DNA from 3 places in the Xanthomonas sp. 10-10 genome. Region 1 is predicted to be linked to each of the others. Evidence: predicted binding sites of a transcription regulator. Region 1 holds the regulator's gene; each other region holds the start of a gene.
The links. Region 1 encodes FliA, which starts transcription of late flagellar genes. Its sites were predicted from a motif close to TAAAGTTTNNCNNNCNNNGGCCGATAA; they were not measured.

Region 1 (10,574 bases):
GTTTCCACGGGGTGAGGCCGATGCACCGCAGGAGCGGGTGGAGCACCACTGCGTTGAATGGATCTACATTCATTAATCCAATGAACTGTCATGCCATTGAGTCCACAGGCACATGCCATTGTTGATGGCTTCGGGCGCCAGCCAGGCGTTACCCCCATAACGGTTCCAGGTTCATTTCTTTCACCATCCGGACTACAGCCTCAGGGCATCCCAAGCTCCCGCATCATGGTGCCGCAGTGCAATTCGGAAAGTCCTTGAGATAATCTGCGAGCGAATCCATTCCCACGCTCGTGCGCAGCGCGTCCACATCACCGCTGCCATCAAGCGGTTGCGCCACACGCTTTCCGTCGACGCACGTCACCTGCGTGCCGGAAAAGAACGGGGTCAGATTCACTTAAGGAAGCTCTGAACAACGTATCGCAGATACGTGACACTAACCACTCAGGTTGAGGAGTGATGCATGCAACTGACGTTCGGTGACGCTGAGGGCCTGGGCAAGCGTAAGCAGACCCGTCGCGAGATCTTCCTGGCGGAGATGGACCAGTTGGTTCCGTGGCAGCAACTGCTTGCCCTGATCGCGCCGCACTATCCGGTATCGGGGCGGCCCGGTCGGCAGCCGTACGCACTGGCAACCATGTTGCGGATTCATCTGTTGCAGCATTGGTATGCGTTGAGCGATCCGGCGATGGAAGAAGCGCTGCACGAGATCCCGACCCTGCGGCGGTTTGCCCAGCTTGGCGGCTTGGACAACGTGCCGGACGAGACCACGATTCTCAACTTTCGTCGTCTGCTGGAAACCCACGGACTTGCCACACGGATGCTGGAGGCCGTCAACGCGCATCTGGCGCGCAAGGGGCAAAGTTTGCGGTCGTGCACGATCGTCTCAATGCGAAGCTGATCGCTGCGCCCAGCTCAACCAAGAAGGCAGACCATGCGCGCGATCCTGAAATGCATCAGACCAAGAAAGGCAACCAGTGGTATTTCGGGATGAAGGCGCACATCGGCGTGAATGAGTTTTCAGGGCTGGTGCATCACGCGTGTTGCACGGCCGCCAATGCGGCCGATGTCACGGTGACGCATGCATTGCTGCACGGCAAGGAAGACAGCGTGTTCGGCGACAGTGGCTACACCGGTGCGGACAAGCGCAAAGAACTGCAGGCCTGCAGGGCTGCATTCTTCATCGCTGCCAGGCCCTCGACGATGCAAGCCATTGGCAACAAACGCGAGCGTGTTCGGGAACAGCGTTGGGAACACTTCAAGGCAAGCGTGCGCGCGAAGGTGGAGAATCCATTCCGGGTGATCAAGCGCCAGTTTGGCTACACCAAGGTCCGCTATCGCGGCTTGGCCAAGAACACGGCGCAGGTGCTGACATTGTTTGCGCTGTCGAACCTGTGGATGAAGCGAAAGCAGTTACTGTCCGTTGTGGGGAGCGTGCGCCTGTAACCCGGGAAATTCTCAAGGAAAGCGCCAGAAATGGCCAAAATCCGAAGATCCAAACGAGACTCTCCGGAACGACGCGACATCCCGCACTCTCAGACCTCGTTGTTCAGACCTTCCCTAGCGGGCGTCGGCGGGATTTGAGGAGCTCGTGGTTAGGAAGATGTATCAGTGCCTGAGCGTCTCACTATCTGGGAATTGGGCGTGCAATTTTCAGTAGCCGAAATGTCCAACCAAACTTCTCAACGATGTGCGGAGCGAAACTCCGCCGGCCCTTGTCCAACGTAATTTCTGAAGAACTTGGAGAAATTGGTAGACTCCTCGAAACCCAGGCTATCTGCAACACGATAGATGGGCCGGTCGGTATGCGCAAGGAGTCGCTTGGCTTCGAGGATGAGGCGTTGCACGATGACTTCCTTGGCGCTCAAGCCGACCGCGTCCTTGGTTGCACGATTGAGACTTTTCTCTGAGCACCCAAGCGCATCAGCGTAGAGATTCACCGCGTGCCACCTTGCGAGCCTCGTCTGAAGCAGCTCATTGAATTTGGCGAAACGCTTCGAGGTGGAACTGCGGAATGATGCCTGGACGCTCCGCCGCGCATCCAAGATATCCAGACGTAAAATCAGCGTGCAGAGCTGATATCTTAAGAGCGTATGCACTACCTTGGTTGAGGCATCGCACTTTGCGTCTTCGCCCATCGCCATGACCGCGTTTGTCATCAGAGCGAAGTCATCCTCGCAGACGACACGATGGACCGGCATGCGTTCAAGCATGCGCAATGGCATGAGATTGCTCGGCACATCGGAGATGGCCGGCAAGAATTCCGAGCGGAAGAACACCAGCCAACCGTTCCAATGCGTTTGGTCTCCAAAGCTGTGCACCTGGCCTGGCCTCAGGACAACGACGGAGCCCGCAGCACAAGGCACCGGTTCGAAGTCGACCATTTGCAGGCAGATTCCGTCTGTCACCAGAACAAGCATGTGGAAGTCATAGCGATGAGTCGCTCTAACCTTCTCAATGGGCGAACGTCGAACGATGTCGGCGAAGAGTAGAACCTCTACGTCAAGTTCACGACCAGAAGGAGCGTAGCCCAGGTGCGTGATATCCAATCCCTTGAGCGCCATGGCATACCCGCATGTTGAGATGTCCGATTTTTATCATAAAAGCGCGCCAATTCATCGGGATATGGGACGAATTTATCTTTAAATTTTCACTCACCAGCAGATCGGGGCCTCCCGACGGCCTATCCAAAACCCAACTCACAAGGACTCCCACATGCAAAACCTCGCCACTGCCAACGCCTATATCCAGGCCATCCAGACCGGTGATCAAGCTGCGTTCGGCAGCCTCGTACACCCTGCTGTTGTGTGGCACCAGCCAGGCAACCATCAATTTTCCGGCACCAAGAACGGGATTGCCGAAGTTGGCGCCATGATCGGGGGCATGATGGAGGCATCAATGGGCACCTTTGCCATTACCAAAGTACACAGCTATCTGGCTAATGGAGATCTTGTCGCGGTTGAAATCGATTTTTCCGGCCAACGCGAGGGGTTCAAGCTGTTGCAACGTGGTATCGACCTACTGCGTATCGTCGAAGGGAAAATCGTGGAGGTTTGGCTATTCTCTGCAGATCCGGAGCAAGAGGATGCGTTTTGGGGCAAATAGGAATTCTTCCCGCGCGCATCGGTTTGTGTTCCAAATTCATCCATACGACTAGCTCAGATAGAGGTTTCTGCCATGAACGAGAAGAACAAGTTGATCGCCACACGCGCTTATCAACGTATTTTCGGAGATCTGGACGAATCGGCAATGGACGATTGCATGACGCCCAACTTCATTCAGCACAATCCGACGATTGGGGATGGTCCTGACGGTGTCAAAGCGCTGGTGAGGCGACTAATTTCGCAGGGAGTTCGGAAGCAGAAAATCCAGTTCAAGCATGTTCTGTCCGAAGATGATGTCGTGATCCTCCATTCGCGTTACGAAATGGAGGGGAAGGAGTGGCGCTTCATCGACATCTATCGTTTTGAGGGTGATAGGTTCGCCGAACACTGGGACGGCATGATGCAGATGCCTGATGTGCGCGCCAATAGTAATGGACTGTTTTAGCAGGCAATCGTCGTCACAACCCGCCAACGCCTGGGACGCCCCGTGAATGGAGACGGCTGCGAGAATGCTCTTTCGAAATAACGATTCCAGGTTCACTTCCAAGGCAGCCTGACCGTCGCCAAACCATCGCGCCCATGCCTGCGCGCGTAGCGACATAGATCGACAGCGATGCTGGTAGTGAAACGACAACGGCCGCAGTACGCGGCCGTTGTCGTTAGATCAGGCAGCCAGAATGGTCTTCCCGATTCCCGATTCTCCCAATCCCGAATCCCCAACCTCAATGATCGCTGGAGCGCAATCCATCCACATCCAGGATCAGCGCCATCCGGCCATCGCCGATCAGGGTGGCGCCGGCATAGCCGGGCAGGCCGCGCAGGGCGCGGGGCAGCGGTTTGATCACCACTTCCTCGCGGCCGCGCACCTGGTCCACCACCAGGCCGAAGCGGGTTTCGCCGGCCTGCAGCAGCACCACGGTCAACAGCGGCGGCTGTTCGGCAGGCACGCCCAGCCAGCGGCGCAGGTCGATCAGGGGCAGGGTATGCGAGCGGCGGTCCAGCACGGCGCGGCCGTCGAACCAGCCCAGCGAGGTCTGCGGGGCGTGCAGCACTTCGACCACGCGCGCCAGCGGCAAGGCGTAGACGGCTTCGCCGGCTTGCACCAATAGCGTCGGCAGGATCGCCAGGGTCAGCGGGACGCGGATCATGAAACGGCTGCCGCGCCCCAGTTCGGACTGGATCTGGATCTGCCCGCTGAGTTCGCGGATGCGCGATTGCACCACGTCCATGCCCACGCCACGGCCGGAGATGTCGGTGACTTCGGCCTTGGTCGAAAAGCCCGGCATGAAGATCAGATGCAGGCACTCGTCGGTGCTCAGGCGGGCGGCGGCTTCGGCGTCGATCAGGCCCTTGTTGCGGGCGATTTCGCGCAGGCGCTCGGGGTCGATGCCGGCGCCGTCGTCCTGGATTTCGATACTGACGTAATCGCCTTCCTGTTGTGCGGACAGGCGCACATGACCACTGCGCGGCTTGCCGGTGGCTTCGCGCAGGGCCGGCGATTCGATGCCGTGGTCGATCGCGTTGCGCACCAGGTGCACCAGCGGGTCGGCCAGGGCTTCGACCAGATTGCGATCGAGCTCGGTTTCGGCGCCGATCAGCTCCAGTTCCACTTCCTTGGACAAGGTGCGCGCGACATCGCGGGCCACCTTGGGGAAGCGCGCGAATACCTTGCTGACCGGCTGCATGCGGGTGCGCATGACCGCGGTCTGCAGGCGCGCGGTGGCGATGTCCAGCGTGCTGACCGCGCGGTCGAGTTCTTCGTCGCGCAGGCGGGTACGCAGCGTCTTGAGACGGTTGCGCGACAGCACCAGTTCGCCGATCAGGTTGACGATGGCGTCCAGGCGCTTGGTGTCCACGCGCACGGTCTGCTCGGCATCGCCACCCTTGGCTGCGGCCTTGGGCGCGGCCTTGGCGCCAGCCGCAGCAGCGCCATGTGCGTCGTCGTGTGCGGGCGCAGCGGCGGCGGCCTTGGGAGCGGACTTGACCGCCGGCGGGCCGCTTTTGGCATCGAACTGCGCAATCAGCGACGCCGGTGCGTGCGGTACGGTTTCCCCCGAGCCCATCGCATCCAGCATGGCCTGCAGATAGTCCAGCGACTGCTGCGCGGCATCGAAGTGATGCGCCTGCAGCACCGCCTGGCCCGAGCGCGCCATGCCGAGGGTTTCTTCAGCGGCGTGGCACAGCTCCACCATGGGTTTGATCGCCAGGAAGCCGGCGCCGCCCTTGAGCGTGTGGAAACCGCGGAACACTGCATTGAGCTGGTCGGCTTCGTCTGGCGCCTGTTCCAGCGACACCAGCTGTTCGCCGAGGCGGTCCAGGATTTCCTGGGCCTCGACGATGAAATCGGCAGCAATATCGTCTGGAACAGCACTCATGGTTACAACCCCAATCCGGACAGCAAATCGTCGGCGTCGTCCTGCGACACCGCGTGACGGTCCAGGCCCTTGATTGCAGGGCCGGCCAGACCGCCGTCGTCTTTCTTCGGCTCGGTGTTCTTGGGCGGCAGGCCCAAGGCACCGAAACCTTCATGCACGCGGCGCACGATCCCGGCCACGCGGCGGATGATCTGCCCGCTGAGGTCCTGATAGCTCTGCGCCAGCGACAGCTCGGTCAGGTTGTGGCGCATCTTTTCCAGCAGCGCGCCCTGGTCTTCATTGAGCCCACCGTCGCGCAGCTGGTTGGCCAGCACGCGGCATTCTTCCACCAGGTCCAGCGTGCGATGGCTGGCCTTTTCGGTCATTTCCACCACGTGGTCCAGGCGCGAGCAGGCATCGTCCAGTTCGCCGGCTTCCTCGGGCACCGTGGGCAACTCGCCCAGCGCCTGGCCGAGTTCGCGCGCGAGCCGGCTCAGGCTCTGCATCATCGGGCGTGTGCGCAGGGCGGCGAGGTGATCGACCTCGCGACGCCAGGCGACCTGGTCACCGCTTTCCAGTGCATCGAGCGCGTTCTGCAGGCGCTCGATCAACGCGGCACGTTCGGCATCGGTTTCCACGGTGGCGTTCATCAGGCGGTCGCCGCCAGACGTTCGAACACCTTGCCCAGCTTTTCTTCCAGCGTCTGCGCGGTGAACGGCTTGATGATGTAGCCGTTCACGCCGCACTGCGCCGCTTCGATGATCTGCTCGCGCTTGGCTTCGGCGGTCACCATCATCACCGGCAGGTGCTTGAGCTTGGCGTCGGCGCGGATGTTGCGCAGCAGGTCGATGCCGGTCATGCCGGGCATGTTCCAGTCCGTCACCACGAAATCGAACGGGCCCGCGCGCAACGCAGCCAGTGCGCTGTTGCCGTCTTCGGCCTCTGCGGTATTGGTGAAGCCGAGATCCGCCAACAGATTCTTGACGATACGTCGCATCGTCGAGAAGTCGTCCACGATCAGGATCCGCATGTTCTTGTTCACATCAAGCTCCTAACGCTAAAAAATACGCGAAAAAATTAGTCGTCAATTTCGACACCGGCATCGGCCAGTTCGAAGACTTTGAGGCGGCCGCGCAAACGCACCACGGCCTGGCCATGGATCTGGCAGACGCGCGACTCGCTGACACCGAGCACGGCGCCGATTTCCTTCAGGTTCAATTCCTGTTCGTAGTACAGCGACAGCACCAGCTGCTCGCGCTCGGGCAACTGGCCGATGGCCTTGCCCAGCTCGCGGCCGAATTCGCCACGCTCCATCATCTGTTGCGGATTGGGGCCACCCTTGGCGGTGGTGTCCAGCTCGCCGTGATCCTCGATGCGCGATTCCAGGCTCAGCACCTGGCCGCGTGCGGCATCTTCCATCAGGCGCAGGTAGTCGGGCAGCGGCATTTCCATCGCGGCGGCCACCTCGGTGGCGGCGGCGGCGCGGCCGGTGTTCTGCTCGATCTTGCGCACCGCCGCAGCGGCGTCGCGGGCACGGCGGTGCACCGAACGCGGTACCCAGTCGCCACGGCGGATCTCGTCGATCATCGAGCCGCGGATGCGGATCGAAGCATAGGTTTCGAACGAGGCGCCCTGTTCGGAGTCGTAGCTGCGCGAGGCCTCGATCAGGCCGATCATGCCGGCCTGGATCAGGTCGTCCACTTCCACGCTGGCCGGCAGGCGCGCGGCCAGATGGTGGGCGATGCGGCGGACCAGGTCGGCGTGCTGGGTCACCACGTCGTTGGCGTTGTTGCGCTGCACGGCGCGGTACTGCGCGCTGGCCGTGGTTGCGGTAGCGGTGCTCATGCGGCCACTCCCCGTTGAATGATGCGTTCGACAAAGAACTCGACGTTGCCGCGCGGCACGGTGGGAGCCTGCCAGCGCGAGGTACGGCGTGCGATTTCGGCGATGGCCTGCGCCGACGGACTGGCGGGGTAGGCCTTGATGACCGGCTGCTGACGCTGCACCGACAGGCGCAACCAGTCGTCCTGCGGGACGTGGCCGAGATAGTTCAGCGACACGTCGCCGAGGAACTTTTCGCAGACGCGGGAGAGCTTGTCGTACAGCAGGCGGCCTTCGTTGGGGTCGCGCACCATGTTGGCGATGATCTGCAGGCGGTCCACGCCGCGTTCGCGCGAGAGCACCTTGATCAGCGCGTAGGCGTCGGTGATCGAGGCCGGTTCGTCGCAGACCACCACCACGGTGTCCTGGGCGGCCTGGCAGAAGGTCAGCACGCTGTCGGTGATGCCGGCGGCGGTGTCGATGACCATCACGTCCAGGTCGCGTTCCAGTTCGGAGAACACGTTGACCAGGCCGATGTGCTGGGCCGGGGCCAGTTCGGCCATGTGGCGGCGACCGGAGGCGGCCGGCACCACCAGCACGCCGCCGGGGCCTTCGATGATCACTTCATCCAGGGTGCAGCGGCCGGCGATCAGGTCGGCCAGGGTGTACTTGGGCGACAGGCCCAGGACCACATCCAGGTTGGCCAGGCCCAGGTCGGCGTCCAGCAGCAGGGTGCGCTTGCCCATGTCGGCAAGGGCCACCGCCAGGTTGGCGGAGATGTTGGTTTTCCCCACGCCGCCCTTGCCGCCGGTCACGGCAATGGTGCGCACCGGGCCCAGGGGCTCGGGACGGGTCGCCGACAGGGGGAAGGCGTTGGTCAGCTTGGCGTATTCACGCGACTGCATGGTTGTGCTCCGGAGTACAGGGCTTATCGGCAGCGCGCCGCAAATCTTCAAGGCGAAGAACGAGACTGGCGGCATTGGCGCGGTGCAGGTCGTCGGGGACCCGCTGTCCGTCAGTCACCCAGGTGATGGGCATTTGGTGGTCGACCACCACCGACAAGGCGCTGCCGAAGCGGCCGGTCTCGTCGAGTTTGGTCAGCACCACGCCTTGGGGCTTGGCGTGGGCGAAGCGGCGCACGACCTCGTCGAGGTCGGCGAAATGGGAGTTGGCGGGCAGCACCATCAGCGAAGTCACCTGCTGGGCGGCGCGCAGCCAGTTCAGCTGGGCGGCCAGGGCGCGGTCGCGCTGGCCCATGCCGGCGGTATCGATCAGCACCAGCTTGTAGTCGCGCAGGCGGTCCAGCAGCTCGAGCAGGCTTTCGGCGCTGTCGGCCTCGTGCACGGCGATACCGAGCTGGCGGCCGTAGCTGTGCAGCTGCTCGCGGCCACCGACGCGCAAGGTGTCGGTGGTGACCAGGGCGACGTCGCGCGGGGCGTGCTGGGCGGCGAAGCGCTGCGCCAGCTTGGCGATGGTGGTGGTCTTGCCGGCGCCGGTCGGGCCGACCAGGGCGATCACGCCGCCGCGTTCCAGCGGGTCGACCGGGGCCACCGGCAGGCGCTTGGACAGCAGCCCCAGCATCAGCCCGCGGCCGCGGTGCAATTCGGTATCGGCCGGAATCTGCAGTGCCACGTCGCGTATCAGGCCGGCGTCGAAGCCGTAGTCGTCCATCAGCTCCAGGGCCTGCGCGCGCACCGGCGAGCCACGCAGGCGCTCGTCGGTCAGGCGGTTCATTTCGCGCTCGATCATCTGCCGCATCAGCGCCAGTTCGCCGCGCAGCTGCTTGAGTTCTTCATCGTTCTGCGGGGCCGGCGCGGCGGCCACCGGCACTGCGGCCAGTGCGGCGGGGGCGGGCGGGGCGACCACGATCGGCGGCAGTGCTGCCGGCGGCAGGATCTGCGGCAGCGCGTCGTCCAGGTCGAAGTCGGCTTCGTCGTCGAATCCATCGTCGTCCTGCCCGTGCGCGGCGTAGGCCGGGGCGGCGACTGCTGCGGCAACGACCGGGGTCGGCGCCTGCAGCGGAGCGGCCTGCACGGCGGGGCGCTGCACCGGGGCGGTGGTCAGAAAGTCGGCGAACAGCTGTTCCGGCACCGCCGACAGCGCGTGTTCCTGACGCTGCACGACCGGCGCGGCCAGTTCCTGCGCGGCCGGCATCGGCGCGGCGCTGCGGATCGGGGTGGCGACCGGCGCCTGGCGCGGCACGCTGGCCGGCTGGCGCAGGGCCATGGCAGCAATCATGTCTTCGGCGGCGCTGGCCACGCGCTGGCGGTGGCTCATGGTCTCGGCAGCGGGCTTCAGTGGAGCGTGGACCGGCGCGGCCGGGCGGGCGGCCACCTGCGCCGGCTGAGCCGGAGCCTGCTGCACGGGAGCCTGCTGGACCGGCGCGGTGCCGGGGGCCGGCGTTTCGCGGGCGGTTTCCAGGGCGCGCTGCACCAGCTCTTCGTCGTAGTTGCTGGCGGCGACGATCTCGATGCCTTCGGCGGTACGGCGGTTGGACAGGATCACGGCATCCGGGCCGTGTTCCTCACGCACCATTCGGAATGCAGTGCGCATGTCCGGGGCGACAAAGCGTTTGATCTTCATGCCACATGCCTCCAGGAACGGGACCCGCCGGACGCCGGACGGGTGCGCGATGAATGTGGGTGTGTTGCCAGCGTCATGAGTTGCCTGTCCCGTTCGGTTGTTCCAAGTCCTGCCATCCGCCCCGCAGCGGTGGTGCTGTCTGCGGTCTCGCCAGAGCTAATGCACGCGGCGTGCCAAAACCGCAGTGCTGGGTTTTTGGCGAGAGGGGGTGGGAGCGCGCCGAGGCGGCTGGGTGTAGATGCTGCGCTGCGTGTACTGCGTTAAGTGCTTGCATCTATTGAAATTTTCGGCAGCGTTACTTGCCGGTTTGACGGCGTCTGTGTGCTGGTCGGCAGGGCATATCTGGTGTGTTGGAGCGCACCGAGCGCCTGCGCGAACCGCCACCCAGTCGCGCTCGTGTCGCTTTCAGCGGTCGGTGTCATGCAATCGATTGGAGATTTCGCCGAGTGGCGGATTTCCGACGCCTGGATCTGGTGCCTGGCGGCCAGCCTGTTGTGGTTGCCGGTGGGCTGTACCGGAGCGCTGACGCAACCGTAGGAGCGCACCTGGGCGCGACGGGCTGTCCCGGTAAAGCCCTCGCGCCCAGGTGCGCTCCTACAGGTGCGGCATGTGGTTGGATATCCGACACGTCGTAGGAGCGCCCTTGGGCGCGATGGGGCGTCCCGGTAAAGCCTGTCACGCCCGGGGGCGCTCCTACAGGGGCAGCGCGGCGTGT
Region 2 (10,574 bases), 430 kb from region 1:
AGCGCCCGCAACGACAATGCGAAAGCGGCCGAGCAGCGCTTGTGAAAAGGCTGTTCACGCCACGTGCAAGCACCAGCACACGCAGCGGTCTCCCCCGGGCCGCATGCCATAATGGCGCTCGCCCTAGGGCGGCGTCTCCACTCTTTATTCCGAGGCCATACCTCTGTGAGCAATACTTCTTCGAAACTGGATTCCATCGCGCAAGCCAAAGCCAAGCTGCTGGACGAGCTGCAGAAGCTGGAAGAACAGGAGAAAACCGAGCGCGCGAGCGAGGCATCCTCTGCGCATGCCACCATCGTGTCGCTGCTCGAGCAGTTTGCCGGCCATTTCAACACCAAGCAGCGCAACGATATCGCGGCGTATCTGGGCGCCACCTCTGCGCGCAAGGAAGTGGTCAAGAGCGGCCGTAGCGAAGTGAAGCCGAAGTACGAACTGCCGCACACCGGCGAGACCTGGTCCGGCCGTGGCCGTACCCCGAAGGCCTTCGCGGCCTGGGAAGGCTCGGTGTCGTACAAGGAATGGAAGGCCAAGAACCCGGACCTCAAGTTCCCGCTGGTGCGCGAGTAATTCCTGGCGCTGGTGCGTCGGTTGGCGTGGTCCGCTGCCGGCCGCATTGGCGAACCGCGCGGCATGTGGTTAGAATCCAAGCACGTGGGGCGGTAGCTCAGCTGGGAGAGCGTCGCGTTCGCATCGCGAAGGTCGAGGGTTCGATCCCCTTCCGCTCCACCACCGCATCAAACCAAGAGCCTCGGACATCCACGTCCGGGGCTCTTTCGTTTCTGCCGATGCAAGCCAGCCGGACGGCCGGGGTGCAGGCCATGCCGCCGGTATCACATCGCGCGCGCTAACGTCCGCCTCTCCATCACAGCGGACCCTTCGCCATGAGCAACCAACAGCGCCAACCCGACAATGCCGGCGACGACGCCAGCGGCGTTTCCGACAGCCAGGAATCGCGCAAGCAGGACGAGGCGGCCAAGCAGCGTCCGGGCCAGGAAGACCTGAAAGTGCATGACGAGCACAGCCGCCGCCCCAAGGGCAATGCCGGCCAGGGCGAATGACTGCCATGCCCGAGGCTGGCAGGACTGCGGCGTCGGAGTGGAATCGCCAGCGCTTACCGCCGCCTGCCGATGTGGCAAGATCTTCAAACGTCGGCCGCCGGGGGTAGCCGACGTTTCAACTGACGGGATGGCGCACGCGATGGCAGCGACCATTGATGCAGACATTTGATCGCCTTGACGGCGCTTGTTGCAAAGGCCTTGCATGCAGCTTCCAGACGCACCCGCGTTGCACCTGATCCACGCGACCTTGTTGCCGGGCGACGTTGGCGCCTTGCTGGGTGCGCGCGCACCGGCCAATGAAGACGAGCGCCTGGCCACGCTGCACGCCTACCGGCTGCTGGATACCGCGCCCGAGCCGCAGTACGACGCGCTGGCCGCCGATGCCGCTGCGCTATGCCGCACGCCGATGGCGCTGATCTCGCTGGTCGACACGCAGCGGCAGTGGTTCAAGTCCAGAATTGGGATGCAGCCGAGCGAGACGCCACGCACGCTGTCGTTCTGCGCCCACGCCATCCTTGCGCCCGATCAGCTGATGGAAGTGGCCGACACGCATCTGGATGCGCGCTTCGTCAACAACGCGCTGGTCACCGGCGAGCCGCAGATCCGCTTCTACGCCGGCGCCCCGTTGCTGACGTCCGATGGCATTGCGCTGGGTACCTTGTGCGTGCTCGATCGCACGCCGCGGCGGCTGTCCGGTGCCGAGCGCGATGCGTTACGGGCACTGGCGCGGCAGGTGGTTGACACTATCGAATTACGGCGTGCGGCCGAGCTGGTTGAGCTGGATGGGTTGCGCGATACGCTCACCGGTCTCTGGAACCGTGCAGGGTTGGAGCATGGCTTGCAAATGCTGCAAGACCCATGCGCCGCAGGGTCGGAGCAGTCGCTGGGCTGTTTGCTGATCGATCTGGATGGCTTCAAGCGGCACAAGCTGCAAGCCGGCGTTGCCGCAGCGGAAGCGACGCTGATGCAGGCAGCGAGACTGGTCGAAGCGCAGCTGCCGCCTGCCTCCATCGTGGCGCGGCTCGACTGCGATCGGTTGTGCGTGGCGCTGCCGGCTGCGGCAGCGCCTGCTGCCATGCAGGCTGCCGAAGACATCCGCCAGGCGGTCGAGACCGCACGCTGGCCCACCGGTACGCTGACCGTCAGCATCGGGGTGGTCGATGTGCCCGCCGGCGAGACGCTCGACAGCAACACCTTGCTGGCACGTGCACGGCATGCGCTGCAGGGCGCGATCTGCGCTGGACGCAATCGCGTGCAGCGGTTCAGCGGCTGGCATCTGCAAGGCTGATACCCGCTCGCGCTGCATTGCCTGAACTAACCTTACTTCGTGCAGTGAGCGGCAGTGGGCGCACGCCAGGCACGCCGGACCGCCCACACACGCAGCTGCGTGACGCGTGCATCGACGCGCCCTCGGAGATCTGAGCCAGAGTGCCACCGTACGTCGCCAGTTGCGTGGGCGAAAAACGACGGGCGACCTGTTGCCTGCGTACGCTGCCCAACCGACGCGACCCGGTCACGGCTCAAGGCGACTCACGCTGCGCAGTCTGCTCCCTGCACGCTGACAGTCGCCTGCACGCTCAATCGACCGGCATGGCGCGCCATGACTCACGCGACCCTCAGGCAGCCAGCGCGTCGGCGTTGCCGGCAATCTCGTCCACCTGTAGCACCTGCTCCATCTCCAGCAGCACCACGAAGCGCTCGCCCACCTTGCCCATGCCACGCAGCAGGTCGCGGCGGATATGCGTGCCGAAGGCCGGCGCCGCTTCGATGTCCTGATCGGCCAGTTCGATCACCGCGTTGACCGCATCGACCAGCACCCCGATCACCTGCGGTCCCTGCGCCTGTTCGGTGGCCAGGATCACGATGCAGCTGCGCTTGTTGATGGCGCTGTCGGCACGCCCGAGCCGCGCCTGCAGGTCCACCACCGGCACCACTGCGCCGCGCAGGTTGATCACCCCGCGCACGCAGGCCGGCATCGATGGCACCGGCGTCGGGGCGCGGTACTGGATGATTTCGCGAATGCCAAGAATGCTGGTGGCGAAGGTTTCGCCGTCCAGCTGGAAGGTCAGGTACTGGGCCGCCGCGTCGGCGTCGCCAGGCATCACATCGGGGGTCTGTGCAGTCATCGATCGGTCTCTCAGAAGCGGGCGAACTGGCCTTCGTCCGGGCCCTCGGACATCGCGTACGCCGGTGCGGCATTGCTGCGCCAGCCGCGCGCACCGGTCGCACGTACCGGGCGTGCGACCGCCGCCTTGCCGCGCTTGGGCGGCGTGCTCGCAGGCCCCTGCCCGCCCAGGCGGAAGAACGCCATGCTCTGCTGCAGCTGCTCGGCCTGCGCGCTCATTTCTTCGGCGGTGGCGGCCAGCTCCTCGGACGCGCTGGCGTTCTGCTGGGTGGTCTGGCTCAACTGCACCACCGCCGAGTTGATCTGGCTCACGCCCGAGGATTGTTCTTCGGATGCGGCGGAAATTTCCTGCACCAGATCCGAGGTGCGCTTGATGCTGGGCACGATGGTGTCGAGCAGGCGGCCGGCGCGGTCGGCCAGCTCCACACTGGAACTGGCCACCTCGCCGATTTCCTGCGCGGCCACCTGGCTGCGTTCGGCCAGCTTGCGCACTTCGGCGGCAACCACCGCAAATCCCTTGCCATGCTCGCCGGCACGCGCCGCTTCGATGGCGGCATTGAGCGCCAGCAGATTGGTCTGATAGGCGATGTCGTCGATGATGCCGATCTTCTGCGCGATCTGCTTCATCGCCTGGGTGGTGGCGACCACCGCTTCGCCACCTTCGATGGTTTCCCTGGCAGCCTGGGTGGCCATGCCATCGGTGATGCGGGCGTTCTCGGTGTTTTGGCTGATCGATGCGGTCATCTGCTCCAGCGAGGCGCTGGTTTCTTCCACGCCGGCCGCCTGTTCGCTGGCGGCCTGCGACAACGACTGCGCAGTGGCGCTGACTTCTTCGGAGGCGCTGGCCAGGGTCTCGGCGCTGGTATTGACCTCGCCCACCACCTGCGACAGCTTCTGCACCATGGTGCGCATGGCTTCGAGCAGCTGCGCGGTCTCGTCGCGACCATGCACGTCGATGCGCATGGTCAGATCGCCCTCGGACAAGCCGTTGGCGACCGTGACGGCGCGCCGGATCGGGCCGGTGACGCTGCGGCTGATCACCACGCCAAGCACCGCGCCGAGCAGCACGCCGCCGCAGATGATGGCTACCAGCAGTTTGGAACTGCGCGCGTGGATGGCGCCGGTTTCGGCGTTGGCCGAGGCCGCGCTGCGCTCGCGCAGGCCGCTCAGGTCCGTCATCAGGTTATCCACCTCATCCGAGCTTGCGCGGACCGCACGCGACAACGCGGCCAGTTCCGGATTGGCTTCGCGCAAGGCCTCACGGTTGGCGGCCTCGATGAAACGGCCGCGCTCGTCCAGATACTTCTGCCAGGCGCGGTCGAACTGCGCGAGCTTGTTCTTGCCCTCTTCGGTCTGGAAGCTGCCGCGCGCACGGGTCATGTAATCGACCACCTTGGCGGTGTACTTGTCGATGTTCTGCACATGCGACTGGCGCTCTTCCGCGCTGCTGGCCAGCAGCAGGTTGGCGCGCGCGCGGCCGGCATAGATCAGGTTGATGTTGGCTTCCTTGACGTTGGACAGGCCCAGCAATTCGCGCTCGTACAGCGAGGTCGACAGGTCGCTGATGCGTCCAGAGTTCGAATAGCCCACCCACCCGATGCAAGCGCCGATCGCCGAGACGATCAGAAACGCCACGATCAGCCGGGTTCCGATTTTGAAGTTGCCTAACATTGGGGAGTTCTCTTGAGTGATGCGTGGGCTGCATGCGGTGCATGGGCAATCGACGGTGCTGCGCGTGCCGATCGCACGCTGCGGACTCGTCTAACCAATCGTTGATAGCTATCGGCGATGGCGAAACACGCTTGAGATGTAGCCCCTCGTACAGCGCCCATTTATGCAGACGGATATGCGGTTTTGTGACAGGGCTTGCGCTCCTGACCTGGCTTGTTCGGAAAAACCCTACCCCTGATTAACGGACCGTCCGGGACAGTCCGCAGAGACATCACGAGCGTGTGGCTAGACTGGCGCGATGCCGTACAGGACCCTGCCCCGCGCGTTCTACACCCAAGATGCGCGCCAGGTTGCGCCGCGCCTGCTCAACAAGGTGCTGGTCAGCGCCGATGGCCGCCGCGGCCGCATTACCGAGGTCGAGGCCTATTGCGGCAGCGAAGATCCCGCCGCCCATTCGTTCCGCGGCATCACCCCGCGCACCCAGGTGATGTTCGGTCCACCCGGACATCTGTATGTGTATTTCATCTATGGCATGCACTGGGCGATCAATGCGGTCTGCGGGGGCGCGCCTGGGCACGCTGTGCTGATCCGCGCACTGCAGCCGTTGGCCGGGGTGGAAGCCATGCAGGCTGCACGCGGCACGGCGCCGGCCAAGGCACTGACCACCGGGCCCGGCCGTCTGGCGCAGGCGTTCGGCGTAACTGCGGCCGACAACGGGCTGGACCTGACCGATGCCGACGCGCGGCTGTGGATCGAGGACGATGGCACCCTGCCGCCGACTGTGCCGCTCGCGACGCCGCGCATCGGTATCCGCAAGGCCATCGATCAGCCATGGCGCTGGGTGGTGCCCGACAGCGCCTATGTGTCGCGTCCGCTCCCGCGCGTGACCGGCACGCGGGCAGCGCTGACAGGCGACTGAGCCAGCCACTGCTCCATCGGCGTCAGCTCGGCCGCACCCGGCCCGCGTTGCAGGATGCGCAATGCCTGCTCGCCCTGTTCGGCAGTGAGCGCGTGCAACGGCTGGAAGCGATCAGCCACCCACACCGCCATCGGCAGGCCATCTAGCGATGCGACGCGATTGCCCGGCACACGCGCCACGCGCTCGCCGGGCAGGATGCTGCCCAACAGATTGCTCGGGTCGCTTGCGCTCACGCACACCCAGCGCTGCTGCGGCACCTGTGCGCGCACGCGACGCAAGGCCGCGATCGCATCCGGCAACGCGAACTGCTCGCCAGACAGGCCGGCGATGAAGCGGCCGCCACGGATTTCGCCGCGCGCTTCCAGGCGTTGATACATGCGCAGCAGTTCGCGCCAGGGCGGCAACCATGCCGCCTCGCGTTCGAGCAAGCGCCAGCACACCACGCCGTAGCGGCGTAGCAGCGTGCGCGCAACGTGTTCGAGCATCTCCTGATGCCGCTCGCCGGCTTCGGCCTGCGGCAGATCGGCCGGCGTACGCACCGGCGCCCAGCGCCCGGCATCGCGGATACCCAGGGCGCCGCTACGCCGCCGCTGACGCGAGAGCGCCGACGGCCGCTTGGACGCCGGTACCAGCAGCGCGCGCAGTCCGGCATAACTGTCGCAATGCGCACGGCCACGCATCACCAGTTCGCTCAAGGCATCTTCCAGTTCGGTGCTCATCAGGTGTGCGGCATCGGCGATCTCGTCGAAGAACAACGCGCCCTGCTGCTGCAGCACCTCCACCACGCGCTGCGCGCGCGACCCCAGCGGCGCGTCGTCTGCTGCGCGTGCCAGCCCGCTCCAGCGCTGCGCCTCGCGGCGTGGCAACAGCACGATCGGAGTGGCCCGCAGCGCGGCGCCGCTGCGCCCGCCGCCGGGGCGCAGGCGCGCCCACGTGGTACGTCCGGCGGTGCACAGTTCGTCCAGCCACGCGGGTTGATAGTCGCGCACACGCGCCGGCAGCACTTCGCTTTCCCACAGCACGGCCGGCGCTTCGAAACCTTCCAGTTGCCCGACAACGCCAGCCAACGCGTCCGGTCCGGCAACCCGGCTATCGCTGTCCAGATGCTGCCACTCGAACAGGAAGCGCGCGTAATCGCGCTGCGACACCGGCTCGATCTCGCGCCGCAGACGCCCCAGCGTGTAGCGGTGGATGCGCGCCAGCAGATGGCGTTCGCACCACTCTTCCGAGTGCGCGTGCGCACTGAACTGGCCGGCCATGACATAGCCCTCGCGCTGCAGTGTCAGCAACGCCAGCGCGATTTCGTCCTCGGGCAAGCGCAATGCGGCGGCCAATGCCGGCACCTGCGCCGGGCCAACCGCCGACAGGCGCCCGCGCAACAGCTCGCACACCGCCCAGTCGCGCTCCCAGTCGGCCACGCGGCAGTCATCCGGTGCCTGCAACGGCGGCTGCGCCGCTGCATGCGGATACAGGCGCATGAACCAATCGATGCGCTCGGCGCTGATCCACAGCGCCGGCGCGCCTTGCATGAGCAGGCAGCTGGCGCGGCCATCGGCGGCAAGCACGCTCAACCATGCCTGCCACTGCACATCTGCCGCCTCGGCGACCGGCAGCACGCCCAGCCCGACCAGGGCCTCGTGCATCTCTTCGGCATCGCGGGGCTGCGGCCAGGCTTCCTCGCGCACCGACGCGATGGCCAATGGGTCCAGCCGCCCAAGATCGTCGCCGCTCTGCGGGCTGTAGCGGCGGCTCTGCACGGCCTGGGTGCGGCGCTCTTCCAGCGGCGCGTCGTCCAGGAATGCGTACGGACGCGCATTCAAGGCTTCCGCCGCCAGCGGAGAGGGCGCCGCCAGATCGTGCGCCACCAGGGTGATGGCGCCCGATTCCAGCCCACGCAACACCTGCAGCCAGCCTTCACTGTCCATCGCCTGGTGCAGGCAATCGTCCAGCGTCTGCGTGACCAACGGATGGTCCGGCACCTCGCGCTCGCCGACCAGGTTCTCCGCACAGGCCACCTGATCCGGAAACACGGTCGCCAACAGGTCTTCGGACTTCATCCGCTGCAACTGCGGGGCGACCTTGTTGCCGCCGGTGAAACGCGGCAACGCCATCGCATTGGTGGCGTTCCAGCGCCAGCGCACGCCGAACAATGGCGCATCCAGCAGCGCCTGGATCAGTACATGTTCGGCCGACGACGAATGCAGGTAGCGGCCAACCTCTTCCAGCGCAAAACTGTGGCTGGTGGACAGCGACAACACGATCGCATCCTCGGTCGCGGCTGCCTGCAATTCGAAATTGAAGGTGCGACAGAAGCGCTTGCGCAGTGCCAGCCCCCAGGCACGATTGATGCGGCTCCCATAGGGCGAGTGGATCACCAGTTGCGTGCCGCCGCTGGCATCGAAGAATCGCTCCATCACCAGGCACTGCTGCGTGGGCATGGCGCCCAGCGCCGCACTGGCATGCGCCAGATAGTCCACCAACTGCTGCGCTGATTCTGCAGAACAGCCAAGCGCACTGCATAGCCAATCGCGTGCCGCCCGGTGCGGTGCATTGTCGAGTCGGGAAGCAATCTCGCCGCGCAGGCGCGACACCGCCGCCGACAACTCGTCGCTGCGGCCAGGCGCTTCGCCCAACCAGAACGGGATATTCGGCGGTGCGCCTTTGGCATCTTCCACGCGCACGCGCCCGGCCTCCACACGCAGGATGCGGTAGCTGGCATTGCCGAGCTGGAACACGTCGCCGGTGAGACTTTCGACCGCAAAATCTTCGTTCACCGTGCCGATCTTTTCGGCCTGCGGCTCCAGCACCACACTGTAGTCGCCGGTTTCGGGAATGGTGCCGCCGGAGGTCAGCGCGGTCATGCGCGCACCGCGGCGCGCATGCAGCCGCCGGTGCACCGCATCGCGATGCAGATACCCGGCACGCGGCCCCAGCCGCGTGCTGAAACCCTCGCACAGCATGCGCACCACACTGTCGAAGGTGGCGCGACTCAACTGAGCGAACGGCCATGCGCGCCGCATCAATGCGAACAGCGCGTCCTCGTCCCAGTCTTCGCATGCCGCCTCAGCCACGATCTGCTGTGCAAGCACATCCACCGGCGCCACTGGAATGCGCAGCGCATCCAGTTCGCCACGCCGGATGCCGTCCAGCAATGCCGCGCATTCGACCAGCTCGTCGCGGGTCTGCGGAAACAGCCGCGCCTTCGGCGTGCCGCCGACCTTGTGACCGGAGCGGCCGGCGCGCTGCAGGAAGGTGGCGATCGAGCGCGGCGACCCGAGCTGGCAGACCAGATCCACGTCGCCGATATCCAGGCCCAGCTCCAGCGAGGCGGTGGCCACCAGCACGGTGAGTTCGCCTGCCTTGAGCCGTTGCTCGGCCAGCAGACGGGTCTCGCGCGACAGACTGCCGTGATGGGCGGCAACGCGCTGCTTGCCCAATAGATCGCCCAGATGCCGCGCCGCACGCTCGGCCATGCGCCGCGTGTTGACGAACACCAGTGTGGTGCGATGCTGCTGCGCTAGCGCGGCCACGTCGGCATAGACCTGCAGCCATTGGTCGTTGGACATCACCACGCTCAGCGGCGTAGGCGGCAACGCCAACGCCAGATCGCGCTCACGCGTGTAGCCGATATCGACGATCTCGCAGGGCGGCGCCGCGCCGTCTTCGTCAACGCCGACCAGAAATTGCGCGACGGTTTCGATGGGTTTCTGGGTTGCCGACAAACCGACCCGCGTGATCGGCTGATCGGCAAGTCGCTGCAGCCGCTCCAACGTCAGGCTCAGATGGCTGCCACGCTTGTCCGCCGCCACCGCATGGATTTCATCGACGATGACCGTGCGCACATGCCGCAACGCACTGCGCCCGGATGCCGAGCCCAGCAACACGTACAACGATTCGGGCGTGGTCACCAGGATGTGCGGCGGCACCCGCCGCGCCTGAGCCCGCTCGCGCTGCGGCGTATCGCCGGTGCGGACCGCCGTGCGCACTGCCACATCCGGCAGGCCGTCGGCAGCCAGGGCGGTGCGGATGCCCTGCAGCGGCGCTTCCAGATTGAGATGGATGTCGTTGGACAGCGCCTTCAACGGCGACACATACACCACCCGCGTCTGGTCGGGCAGCGCACCGCCATTGTCCAGCCCGTCGCGGATCAGCGCATCGATCGCCGCAAGGAACGCGGTGAGCGTCTTGCCCGAACCGGTGGGCGCGGCCACCAGCGTATGCCGGCCGGCCTGGATCGCCGGCCACGCAGCAACCTGCGCCGGCGTGGGCGCAGCGAAGGTCTGCGCGAACCACGCAGCGACCACGGGATGGAAATGCTGCAGAACAGGATGCATGGGCGATGTCAGTAACGGATGGCCGGCCAAATGCGTTCAACCCGTAGATGTACTGTCAGATGGCGCTTCTGTGGCGCGGATGCAAGCCGGCGTCGGCAAGGCTGGTGAACCCATTCACGCACATTCACGGAAACATGGGGTGACCTCCTCCGCACGCTGATTGAGAACAGCGGCCGTCATGCGATTGTCGGGCAGGCGACGCCGTGGCACATTGGCGACATGCCCAGCCTCATCCTCTTCATGATTGCCGGCGCAGCGCTGTTCGCGTTCTGGAACTCGTCGCGTGCCGCAGCCGAACGTGCCGACATCCTCGGCCGCAATGCCTGCCGTGCGGCCGATGTGCAGTGGCTGGACCAGAGCGTGCATTCCACCAATCTGCGCGTCTGCAGACTGCCCAATGGCTGGCTGGGCTTCGAGCGCACGTTCCGCTTCGAGTATTCCTACGATGGCGCCGATCGCCACAGCGG
Region 3 (10,574 bases), 740 kb from region 1:
TGGTGGTGCCGGCGCTGTGCACCAGTGTCGAGCCTTCGGCCACGCGCTCGACCGAATCGTCGATCAGGCTCTTGATCTCCTTGGCCGCAGCCGTGGAGCGCTGGGCGAGGGTGCGCACTTCGCTGGCGACCACCGCAAAACCGCGGCCCTGCTCGCCAGCGCGTGCCGCTTCTACCGCTGCGTTCAGCGCCAGGATGTTGGTCTGGAAGGAGATGCCGTCGATGACGCTGATGATGTCGGCGATCTTCTTGGACGATGCTTCGATGCCGGTCATGGTGCCCACGACCTTGCTGACGATGTCGCCGCCCTGCGAGGCGACGCTTGCGGCACCGATCGCCAGCTGATTGGCCTGGCGTGCGTGTTCGGCGTTCTGACGCACGGTGGAAGTGAGTTCTTCCATCGATGCGGCGGTTTCTTCAAGATTGGCCGCTTGCTGCTCGGTGCGTTGCGACAGGTCCTGATTGCCGGCGGCAATCTCGCTGGCAGCCGAATTGATCGATACCGCCGAGTGCTGGATGCGCCCGACGATCTCGGCCAGTTGCGCGGCGGTGGCATTGGCGTCGTCGCGCATCTGTGCGAACACGCCCTTGAACTCGCCGCTCATGCGGGCGGTGAGATCGCCGGCGGCGATGGATTGCAGCAACGACGACAGCGACTGCAGATTGCCATCGGCGGTGGCCATCAGCTGGTTGAGGCTGTCGACCATGATGTGGAAGTCGTACTGGAAGCGGGCCGCATCGCCGCGCGCGCTGAAGTCGCCATTGGCCGCCGACACTGCCAGCTGCTTGATTTCGGCATTCATCGCCGACAGGTTGGCCTTGACCTCGTTCATGGTCTGGGTGAGGACGGCTTTTTCGCCGGGCAGCGCGTCCATGCTCTCGCTGAGGTCGCCGATGGCATAGCGGCCCATGATGCGCGCGAGCGTGGTCTGCACCGCAAGATGCGAGGCGACCAGGGTGTTGGTGTCGTGCGCCATGCGGCCGTAATCGCCGGGAAATGCATTGGCATCGATGCGGAAGCTGATCCGGCCGTCGTTGTGGCGCTTGGCCATCTCGGCTTGCGCGCGCAACAGGGACTGCAACTGGGTCTGCATGCCGCTCATGGCGCGCAGCAGGCGGCCGGTTTCGTCCTGCGCGTCTGTCTGCACCTGGTTGTCCAGCTGGCCCTTGGCGATCGCTTCGGCTGCCTTGGTGGCACGGGCCAGCGGATGGGTGAGGCTGCGGGTGATCAGCCAGGCCAGCAGGCCGCTGATCGTGACCACGGCAACGCCGCCGATCAGCAGCAGCAGCTTGGCGCGATTCATCGATTGCACGGCTTCGGTGTACGCCTGCTGGCTCTGTTGTTCCTGCCGGGTGACCAGTTCGCGGATCTTTTCCTGCCAGGCCAAAGTGGCAGGCCTGGCTTTTTCGTTCAGCAGCGTTTGCGCCGCGGTGTTGTCGTTCCTGGCGGCCAACGCCATCACCTGGTCGTTGAGCGTGCCCGAGATGGCACGCTTGGCATCCATCTCGGCCCGGATCTTGCGACCTTCTTCGGAGCTGGGCAGGGTGTCGAGCTTGGCGCGCAAGTCGTTGTAGCGTTGCCGTTGGGTCTTGATCGTCGCGACCGCGTCATCGTTGAGTTGGTCACTGGTGGCCATGGCGTAGGTGCCCAGCGCGATCATGATCGACGAGTTGGCATCCAGCATCCCGTTGCCCATCTGGATCTTGGCCATGCGGTCCAGCACGATGAAATCCAGTTGTTTTCTGGCGCTGGCCATCGAGCTCAGCCCGATGGCGACAAGCAGGCCCGACAGCAGGATCAACAGGCCGAAGGCGGCGCCGAGGCGGCGGCCGACGGAATAGCGTTGGAGTAAGGCGGTCATGCGGCAATCCCAGGTGCGAGTCGAAGGGTGCCGTCTGGGCAACTGCGTGAAGAACGCATGAGTGTCGGGCCGGCGTGTGGATAACGACGCGCCATTGGGAAACTTGACCCCACTGTACCGCTCGGATTTAGCTGCAGATTGCCTTCGGCAGCGGTCAGGAATTGCCCGACTGGCGAGTGCTGCGTGAAGGCGCGCAGACTACCAAAGCGGCTGGACTGCGCGCTGTCATCCAGGCGGCCGGCTGCTGCACGGTATCGTTGCGGCCGCCACGTTAGAGTGGTTTGCCAACGATTAACTACGACACGCCGCGCATGGATAACCGCAATCAGGAATGGATGCAGGCCGTCACCGACGCGCTCAGCGATCTGCTGGCCGCGCGTGTGGCGCAGGCCACGCTGCTGGAAGCCATGCTGGTTTCGCATCCCGATCCGGTGGCCTTGAGGAAGGCCTGGGACGAGTTGTCGTCTCAGCGGATCGCGATCGTTGCACAGAACAAGGCCGTCGCGTCGGTGGAACGCCCCATGGACGAGTACACGCTGGAACAATTCCAGGCCTGGGAAGAAAAGTTTCGCCGCTATTTTCCGCGCGATGTGGGTGGGCCGTAGGTCCGCGGGCGCGCCTTTTCGTCGCCGTAGAAAACACAAGGCAAGTGACGGAGCGCATTGTATTTTTCACGGCGCATGTTTGTTTGGCCCGATGCTAGTGCTCTGCATAACCTGCAGAATCTCTGAAGTTCAAAGGCAGTGCCTGGAGGACGCGCCTAGTGGGTTTGAGCTTGGCAAAACGCCGCGGGATGCGGGGCTCATTCAGCGTTTCGTCCATCGCTGGATCGCGCAAGACCTGTCAACGCTGCAGTAGAGCAATCCACACCAGCCTCGTCACTGCGTACGGCTGACGAACAGGGCGTCCTGACATCGAGGAGTGCGCGCAATCAGCCCGAGCAATTGCTGCCACACAAGGTCCTGTGGACCCTGCAATGCAGTGCAAGCCAAACGATAAGGTCTGCGGTCAATCTTGATGACAAAACTTGGCGGGTGCTGGCTAGTCCAGACTGTCTTGCGGTCTTGGCGGGGTGTCATCCAGTCATTGTTTGTCCTGTCCGCGGAACTCGCTTCGCGTGCGGAAAGACGAGCCGCCCTGCTGGCACCACAGCGCAGCGTGGGATGAGACAAGCGGCGGTTGAACTACGCATCGTTGCAGCTCGCTTCGCACGCTGTTCAGTGACAGCCGCGCAGTGGCCTGCTTGCGCGCGTTGCCTTGCATCACTGCCGGTTGCGTCGTTGCGAGGACTCATTCGCCTTTGAAAAAGCTAAGATCGAAACTTGTGCAAAGTCGGAGGCGCCAATGATCGATCGTCGTACCTTTCTTGCCACGGGCGTGGTAGCCGCTGCTGCCAGCTTCAGTTCCCCGGCGGCGCGGATCTCACAGACGCCGCGCGCAAACGGGCCGGCACCGTGGGGTGCGGTTCCTAGCAAGCGCCAGCTGCGGTGGCATCGGTGGGAGCAATATGCTTTCGTGCATTTTGCGATGAATACCTTCACCGACAAGGAATGGGGCTACGGCGACGAGGATCCTGGCAAATTCGACCCCAGCGATTTTTCGGCCGATCAGATTGTCGCTGCTGCCAAGGCCGGCAATCTGAAAGGGCTCATTTTCACGGCCAAGCACCACGACGGCTTCTGCCTCTGGCCGACGCGCTTGACCGAGCATTGCATCCGGAACTCGCCGTACAAGAACGGCAAAGGCGACATCGTCGGTGAGATGGCCGCGGCGTGTCGACGCGCCGGCCTGGCATTCGGCATCTATCTCTCTCCCTGGGATCGTAACCACGCCGAGTATGGGCGCCCCGGCTACCTCGACTATTTTCGCAAGCAGATCGTCGAACTCTGCACGGGCTATGGCGAGCTGTTCGAGTTCTGGTTCGACGGCGCCAATGGTGGCGACGGCTATTACGGTGGAGCGCGCGAAGCGCGCAAGATCGATGCGCCTGCTTACTACAACTGGCCAAAAATGATCGAGTTGGTGCATCTGCACCAGCCGATGGCCTGCACCTTCGATCCGCTCGGCGCCGATATTCGCTGGGGTGGCAACGAGGACGGTATCGCTGGTGATCCATCCTGGCCGACCATGCCCAATGCGCCCTACACACAGGAAAACGGCAACTCCGGGGTGCGCGGAGGGGCGCTGTGGTGGCCGGCCGAAACCAACACCTCGATCCGCCCGGGCTGGTTCTACCATGCCGATGAAGATGGCAAGGTGCGCAGCCCGGAGAACCTGGTGCGCTATTTCGACACCTCCGTCGCGCGCGGCACCAACATGAACCTCAATCTCCCGCCCGACCGACGCGGCCGCATCGCCGACCACGACGTGGCAGTGCTGCAGAGTTTCGGCGACGCAATCCGCGCCAGCTTCGCCATCGATCTGGCCAAGGGCGCCAAGGCCAGCGCCAGTGCGTCGCGCGGTCCTGGATTCGAGCCGGCGCGCGTGCTTGATCGGCAGCCGGACAGCTACTGGTCCACGCCGGATGACCTCACCACGCCCACGCTGACGCTGGACCTGTCGGCGGTGCACAGCTTCGACCTGATCCGGCTGCGCGAGTATTTGCCGCTGGGCGTGCGCGTCACTCGCTTCGCGGTCGAAGCCGAGGTCGATGGGCAATGGCGTCGGCTGGCCGAAGCGCAGTGCATTGGTGCGCAGCGCATCGTGCGGCTGGAGCGCCCGATCGCCGCGCGCCGGGTGCGTTTGGTCGTGCTTGAGGCGCCGGTGTGCCCGGCAATCAGCGAATTCGCGTTATTCCGGGCCGTGGCGCCAGTGCCGGTTGCGCGGCCGATGGCGAATGCGCCGGACGTGCTGTCCACCGCTGGCTGGCACATCGTCGAGGCGAGCGCGCCCGGGGCGGAAAAATTGCTCGACGACGATGCCAGCACGATCTGGATCACGCCCGCGCCCACGCCGGGCCATCCCGCGCAGGCGACCATCGATCTGGGCGCGCTGCGTCAGGTGGCCGGTTTCAGCCTCACCCCCTCGCGCACGGTGATGAACGGTGCGGCGCCGCCGAAGGGCTATCGCGCCGAAACCAGCGAAGATGGCCAACGCTGGCAGCCGGCTGGCGCCGGTGAGCTGTCCAATATCGCCTACGCGCTTTCGACCCAGCGCCTGAATTTCCCCGAGGTCCGCCAGATCCGCTATCTGCGGCTGTCGTTCGCTGAAACAGCGGTGCCTGCCGAACGGCTGGCGATCGCGGGGATCGGCGCGTTCTCGCGCATGCGATGAGCGCTTGCGACCCCTCGCGGCCATAAGCCGCGAGGGAGCGCATCGTTGGGGCGAGGCGGTTTCGCGGGCTTGAGATGCATCAGGCCACGCGATGGAGAGAAATCGCGTATTCGCATCACGTAGTGACCTGACTCTTGAACCGTGCTTGCACACCGCCGTTCCGGATGACGCGCTATGGTGCGCGGCGCATGACGCAAGCGACGTGGTTGGGTACGGAACAGAAACAGCACGATTGGATGCAGGCCGTGACCGAAGCGCTCAGCGATCTGCTGGCCGCGCGCGTGGCACAGGCCACGTTGCTGGAAGCGATGCTGGTCTCGCATCCGGATCCGGTCACGCTCAGAAAGGCGTGGGATGAGCTGTCGTCCAAGCGCATCACCTACGTTGCGCAGAATAAAGCGCTGGCGGACGACCCGCGCCCGATGGATGCCTACACGCTGGAGCAATTCCAGGCGTGGGAAGAAAAATTCAACCGCTATTTTCCGCGCAACTTTGATACGCCTTAGGTCGGCACTCCAGGCGTCGCACTATTGCCGGAGTACCACAGCCTAGCTGTACTTGGAGCGGGCAGTTGCAGCTTGTGTAACCGTTACCGTGGCTCCGGGCACAATCTCAATTAAGCAGTCGCCGTGCGGGTGTTGCTGCACTCGCTAGCAGCGTCAAACGTTAACTGCTCCGGCCTGGACTTTTGTCACAAGCACTGCTTGCTTGTTATTGGTCAAGGCCTCTCCTGGCATTTGTGCCTGCTCAATAGAGCAGGCACAAATGCGGCCGTGACTTTTGTGAACGGGCTGGTTGCTGCCTAATATGCCCCCTCAGATCGGAAGATATTCGCAACCGACGTAACGAAATTCAGGAAGATAGCCGTCCTTGTCGTACGGTGCACCGTTGTATTCGCAACGCCAGTTGGGGCCACCCATCCATGTCTTCTTATAACCAGCCTCGCAACTGCCATTCTGGAACCATCCGGAATTGGCTCCCGTGACATGAGTGCGGCCCCAACGTTCGCCGACTAGGATGGCTGGAGCGTATTTGGAGTGCGCTTTCGGGGGGCAGGAGTTCTCGTCGGCTCTTTCATTGCATTCTGTCCAGCTACGATTGTAGTTCCCCGCAAGGGACAATCCAGGAATCCTGATCGGCACATCCCAGCTTCCGCCGATGTCGAAGGACTGTTCTTTGCAAGTGCCGCGCGTTGTGGACTTCGTGGAGGTTGGGCAATGTGCTTCGTCCCCGTAACATACCGCAAGATCACCCGGGTCTTCGTAGAAAGACTTTTGATTTTTTCCTAACCATCCTCCGAAGGTAGTGAACATATGTTTGTCCGGTGATGCCTGGGCGGTTCCCACCATAGTCAACACCAAGAGGACGAGGTAGAAATGCTTTCTTAGATTATTAATCACGATTATCTCCGTGCGGTTGTTTAATTTTAGGGGTGAAGTTTATTTATGATGTGACTAGACCCGGTGCGGGTTAAGTGTTGCTAGGTGTCAATAAATTGCAGGTGTGCAATCAGTAGTGGGGTATTTTTATTGTTCGTGTGTGAATTATTTTCGAGCGTTACGTGCATGGCTGTGCTATCAATTGATCAGGTTGGTCCAGATCAATGTGATTTGAAAAAATAAAAGGATGATTTTTGGGTATTTAAAATTATTTAGCACATGGCTCGCAGCACAGCTGGCTAGGAAATGCGGGTGCGCGCTGACTGGAGCTGGACGAATGTTTTCAGCTGTGACCCTGCAGCAGAGATTCCAGAACTTCCCGTTCTTGAGGCGCCGCAGAGGGGCGTGCTACCGCGGTCAGGAGGGTCGATCTTAGCGGGGGGGTGAGTTCAACCTCTCCGCTTGCGATCGAATTGAGCGTCTGTCTCACCAGCGGTTCGGTTGCACCACCTCTCAGGTAATTGACCGCGGCATCTGCTGCGGCATCGGGGGAGGAGAGTCGGTAAACCTTCTGCGCAGCCAGTGCTTTCACCACTTCGTCGCCGTTTCCGGTCGCAACCGAATTCAGCTGGGAAAGGGCATTGCTTCTGAGCGACATTGCATCCTTGGATGTGTCTTCTTCGATTGTCCCAATAAAGTTCAAGGCAGCGACCGATGTAGGTACGTCGCTCGCATGGCTATTGAGGGTCGACATTGCCTGCGACAGTGCCTCTTTGGGCGCTGTGCCAGGAAAATTTGCATACGTTTTGTACATCGCAGTATAGAGGGTGTCGTCCTTACTTGCCCAAATGCGATTGGCCTCGTCTACCATCATTTTTCTGCCGGTCTCGCTACGAACAATCATGTTCTGAATAATTTCACGATTGGCAGCGTCTTTTGCAGGTATTCTGGAATAATAGTCAGCGACCGCCTTTCGCCCCTCTGGGCTGGAATCGATCGTGCTGAGCAAGCGTGACATGAAGATGTCCCGTTGTGCCCGGGACATGGCATGGCCTGAATCCCATCGATCGAAAAAATCCTGTAAGCGTTGCTGGACCTCGCTCGCGTTGAAGGGCTTGTCAATTTCAGCACTTGTGGAATCGTTGAATTCAATTCCACTTGTATGCGCATGCTCTGCAAGCGGTGCATGGCCAACCCCGACGGGGTGGATCGTCTGGGTGATGTGGCTTGCGTCAACGGTTTTATCGCTGTTCGATTGAGCTGAAAAATAGGTCAATGAGTATATTCCAGTGATCGCCACGAGTCCTCCGATAATCAATTTAGTGGCGGGCTTGCTGGGTTGGATCAATCTGATGTTGTCAGCCATTGATTTTCCTAAGGCAGGTGCTTTGCTGGATAATTAAATACTATTAAAAATTTAAATGCGGAACATTTGCATGTGCGTTAATTTCAGACGCGACGAGTCAGAGACATGCAAATTCATATTTTGGGCCTGATGGTATGTGGTTGAGTTCCGCTTGTATTTTAATATCATGAAGCGAATATTGCGGTTTCAATTTTTCTTGTAATTCGGATAACGCCGGCAATGCGTTGCCGATGTCAGGTTATTTATTGTTGCCGGGGATGAACGTACATGTTCAATTAACGTTATCGATGTCAGTTGTTGACAAAAATTTCGATGAAGTGGGATAAAGTAGGTTACTATCTTTGCATAACTTATTGTTTGCCGATAATAGGGTGTCTATGCGATTTAATGACGTTATTTTGTCTCAAAAGATAACCGGATCTTTGTGTCGAAAAGCGATGTCAAATTGCGAAGGGGGTTTGATTTTAGCGATGCATTATTCGATACCTGGTATAGGTTTTCTGGCGCCCATGGTGAATCTGGCTGGGTCTTATATGGCCGTGGAATAGCGGGTCGCTCATCCGGCGTCCCTCAAGTAGCGCATCAAGCGAGCTGCAGCAGTCAAGAAAATAATTCTGAGTCGTCGCTCTTTCGGTCGAGCTAGATCGCCTTCTGCACGGGATTTTGCGCGGCTGAGTCCCATCGCCACCATGGGCCGGGGCACACACATGCAACATAACGACGATCGCGTCGTCCCTCGCTCGGAATCGCCTGGTGAGTTGGTTCGTTTGGCTGCATACGCGTCGACGAATTGCTACCTGCATCGAGCGATGATCGGTGGGGTCCCCGGAGAAGATCGCAGGTGACTCAAGCCACAAAAATTCACGCGGCGAAGTCAGGCGCCGCTTCTGGGATGTCGGGCCGGATACATCGCCATGCGACCCAATCTGTCGCACGTCCATTCGGTTTGCAGTAACGCCACGTACCCACCGTTGAACGTCCTATGCTGCCGCGCCCTGTCGGTCACCGTGGCGACCGAGGACTCCATTGCCCGCGCCGATCAGAAGCACGGGACTGGGCATGGGCGAACTGCTCCTGGTGGTCGAGGTTCAGCCCACCGACGGCCGCAAGGCCGACTTGGCAGCCTGCAGACGCAAGGTGGCAGATGTCAGACCTGGCGCACTGGCCTGCAACAGAATGTCGCCAGCCTTTCGCGTTGTTTGCAGTAGCCCCGCACATAGGCCGTTGAACGCTTTGCGCTGTGATGCCTTGTCATCCTCGTGGCTGCTGGGGTCGCCGTTGCCGACGCCGATCAGCTTGCCTGCGCCGTGCACGGCGAACTTCACTTGCGTGTCGGCAGTGGGAACGAGGCGGCCTTGTGCATCGACAATCTCTACCTTGATCACTGCAACATCTTCTGCGTCGGCGCGCAGCGCCTTGCGATCGCAACTCAAGCGGATCGCAGCCGGCTTGCCGACGGTCTCGCGGCGTTCGGTAAGCACCAGCTTGCCGCCGCGATAGCCGCGTGCCTCGATCACGCCGGGCGCATAGACCACCCGCCACTCGACATGGCCGTAGGCGGGCACCTGCTGCAGACCCTGGCTGACGCCGTTGACCAGCAACTCCACCGCGTCGAGGTTGCTATGGCACCAGACGGCGAGGTGGCCGTTGTCGTCGGGTTGCAGCAGTCCGTCCCAGTTCCAGTGCGGGAACAGATGCAGCACCGGCTCGCGCGTCCACTGCGCGCGGTAGTACCAGTAGTTGTCCTTGGGAAAGCCACAACTGTCTAGCACACCGAACTGCGAGGCGACATTCGGCCAGCGGTTGTAGGGTGTGGGTTCGCCGCGATAGTCGAAGCCGGTCCAGATGAAGCCGCCGGCGATGTACGGGCGTTGCGCGACATAGCTCCACCAGGCTTCGGCGGTACTGGCCCACCATGGGTGCTCCAGGTCGTAGGCGCGGGTATAGCCGCGTGCGTCGTCGCGCTGGTAATTGCCTCGCACCGACACGGTGCTGCCGGTTTCGCTGCCGTAGATGGGGATGTCGGGGTATTGCGCGTGGAAGCCGTCCATCTGGCTGGTGCGGTAATTGAAGCCGACCACATCCACCACCTGGCCCACGCCGTCGCCAAAGCCCTTGTCCATGGCAAAGGTGGTGGGGCGGGTGGGGTCGAGCTGGCGCACGCGCTGCTGCATGCGCGCGACGATGCGCGCGCCGCGCTCGGTCACCTGCTGCGGTTCTTCGTTGCCGAGCGACCACAGGATCACGCTGGGATGATTGCGCCCACGCCGGACCATGGTTTCCAGTTCGCCCATCGCTTCGGGGTCGGTGGACATGCGTCGGGTTTCTTCGATCACGAACATGCCCAGTCGGTCGCACAGTGCGAGCAATTCGGGGGTGGCCGGATTGTGCGAGCTGCGATAGGCGTTGCAGCCCATCGATTTGAGCTGGCGCAGGCGCCATTCGTGCAGGGCGTCCGGGATGGCGGTGCCGACGCCGGCATGGTCCTGGTGGTTGTTGGTGCCGTGCAGCTTGAGCGGGGTGCTGTTCAACAGGAAGCCGCGCTGCGCATCGAAGGCGATGCTGCGCACGCCAAACGGCGTGGCCACCGCATCGGTTGCCTTGCCATCGCTGTGCACGCTGGCGGTGAGCGTGTAGAGCTGCGGGGCGTCGATCGACCACAGGGCCGCCTGCCCCAGCGGGAGGGTCTGCTCAA

Region 2: a site for FliA is predicted at 4,963-4,989, ahead of VZ068_RS12170 (methyl-accepting chemotaxis protein). Genes of this name have one in related genera too.
Region 3: a site for FliA is predicted at 1,942-1,968, ahead of VZ068_RS07235 (methyl-accepting chemotaxis protein). Genes of this name have one in related genera too.

The regions. Positions count from the first base shown of each region.
Region 1 covers NZ_CP144460.1:2,441,378-2,451,951, forward strand. The annotation lists gene VZ068_RS10285 (hypothetical protein) at 1-76, shown strand, start outside; gene VZ068_RS10290 (hypothetical protein) at 224-394, opposite strand; one part of gene VZ068_RS10295 (IS5 family transposase) at 461-883, shown strand; one part of gene VZ068_RS10295 (IS5 family transposase) at 886-1,443, shown strand; gene VZ068_RS10300 (AraC family transcriptional regulator) at 1,680-2,561, opposite strand; gene VZ068_RS10305 (nuclear transport factor 2 family protein) at 2,713-3,102, shown strand; gene VZ068_RS10310 (nuclear transport factor 2 family protein) at 3,175-3,546, shown strand; gene VZ068_RS10315 (chemotaxis protein CheA) at 3,824-5,476, opposite strand; gene VZ068_RS10320 (protein phosphatase CheZ) at 5,479-6,105, opposite strand; gene cheY (chemotaxis response regulator CheY) at 6,105-6,497, opposite strand; gene VZ068_RS10330 (RNA polymerase sigma factor FliA) at 6,533-7,300, opposite strand; gene VZ068_RS10335 (MinD/ParA family protein) at 7,297-8,181, opposite strand; gene flhF (flagellar biosynthesis protein FlhF) at 8,168-9,859, opposite strand.
Region 2 covers NZ_CP144460.1:2,873,132-2,883,705, forward strand. The annotation lists gene VZ068_RS12145 (H-NS family nucleoid-associated regulatory protein) at 166-567, shown strand; tRNA gene VZ068_RS12150 (tRNA-Ala) at 654-729, shown strand; gene VZ068_RS12155 (hypothetical protein) at 882-1,058, shown strand; gene VZ068_RS12160 (diguanylate cyclase) at 1,261-2,346, shown strand; gene VZ068_RS12165 (chemotaxis protein CheW) at 2,675-3,184, opposite strand; gene VZ068_RS12170 (methyl-accepting chemotaxis protein) at 3,196-4,854, opposite strand; gene VZ068_RS12175 (DNA-3-methyladenine glycosylase) at 5,153-5,773, shown strand; gene VZ068_RS12180 (DEAD/DEAH box helicase) at 5,713-10,107, opposite strand; gene VZ068_RS12185 (DUF3301 domain-containing protein) at 10,327-10,574, shown strand, end outside.
Region 3 covers NZ_CP144460.1:1,699,994-1,710,567, forward strand. The annotation lists gene VZ068_RS07235 (methyl-accepting chemotaxis protein) at 1-1,861, opposite strand, end outside; gene VZ068_RS07240 (hypothetical protein) at 2,173-2,466, shown strand; gene VZ068_RS07245 (alpha-L-fucosidase) at 3,206-5,134, shown strand; gene VZ068_RS07250 (hypothetical protein) at 5,299-5,640, shown strand; gene VZ068_RS07255 (hypothetical protein) at 5,950-6,534, opposite strand; gene VZ068_RS07260 (hypothetical protein) at 6,857-7,879, opposite strand; gene galA (beta-galactosidase GalA) at 8,968-10,574, opposite strand, start outside.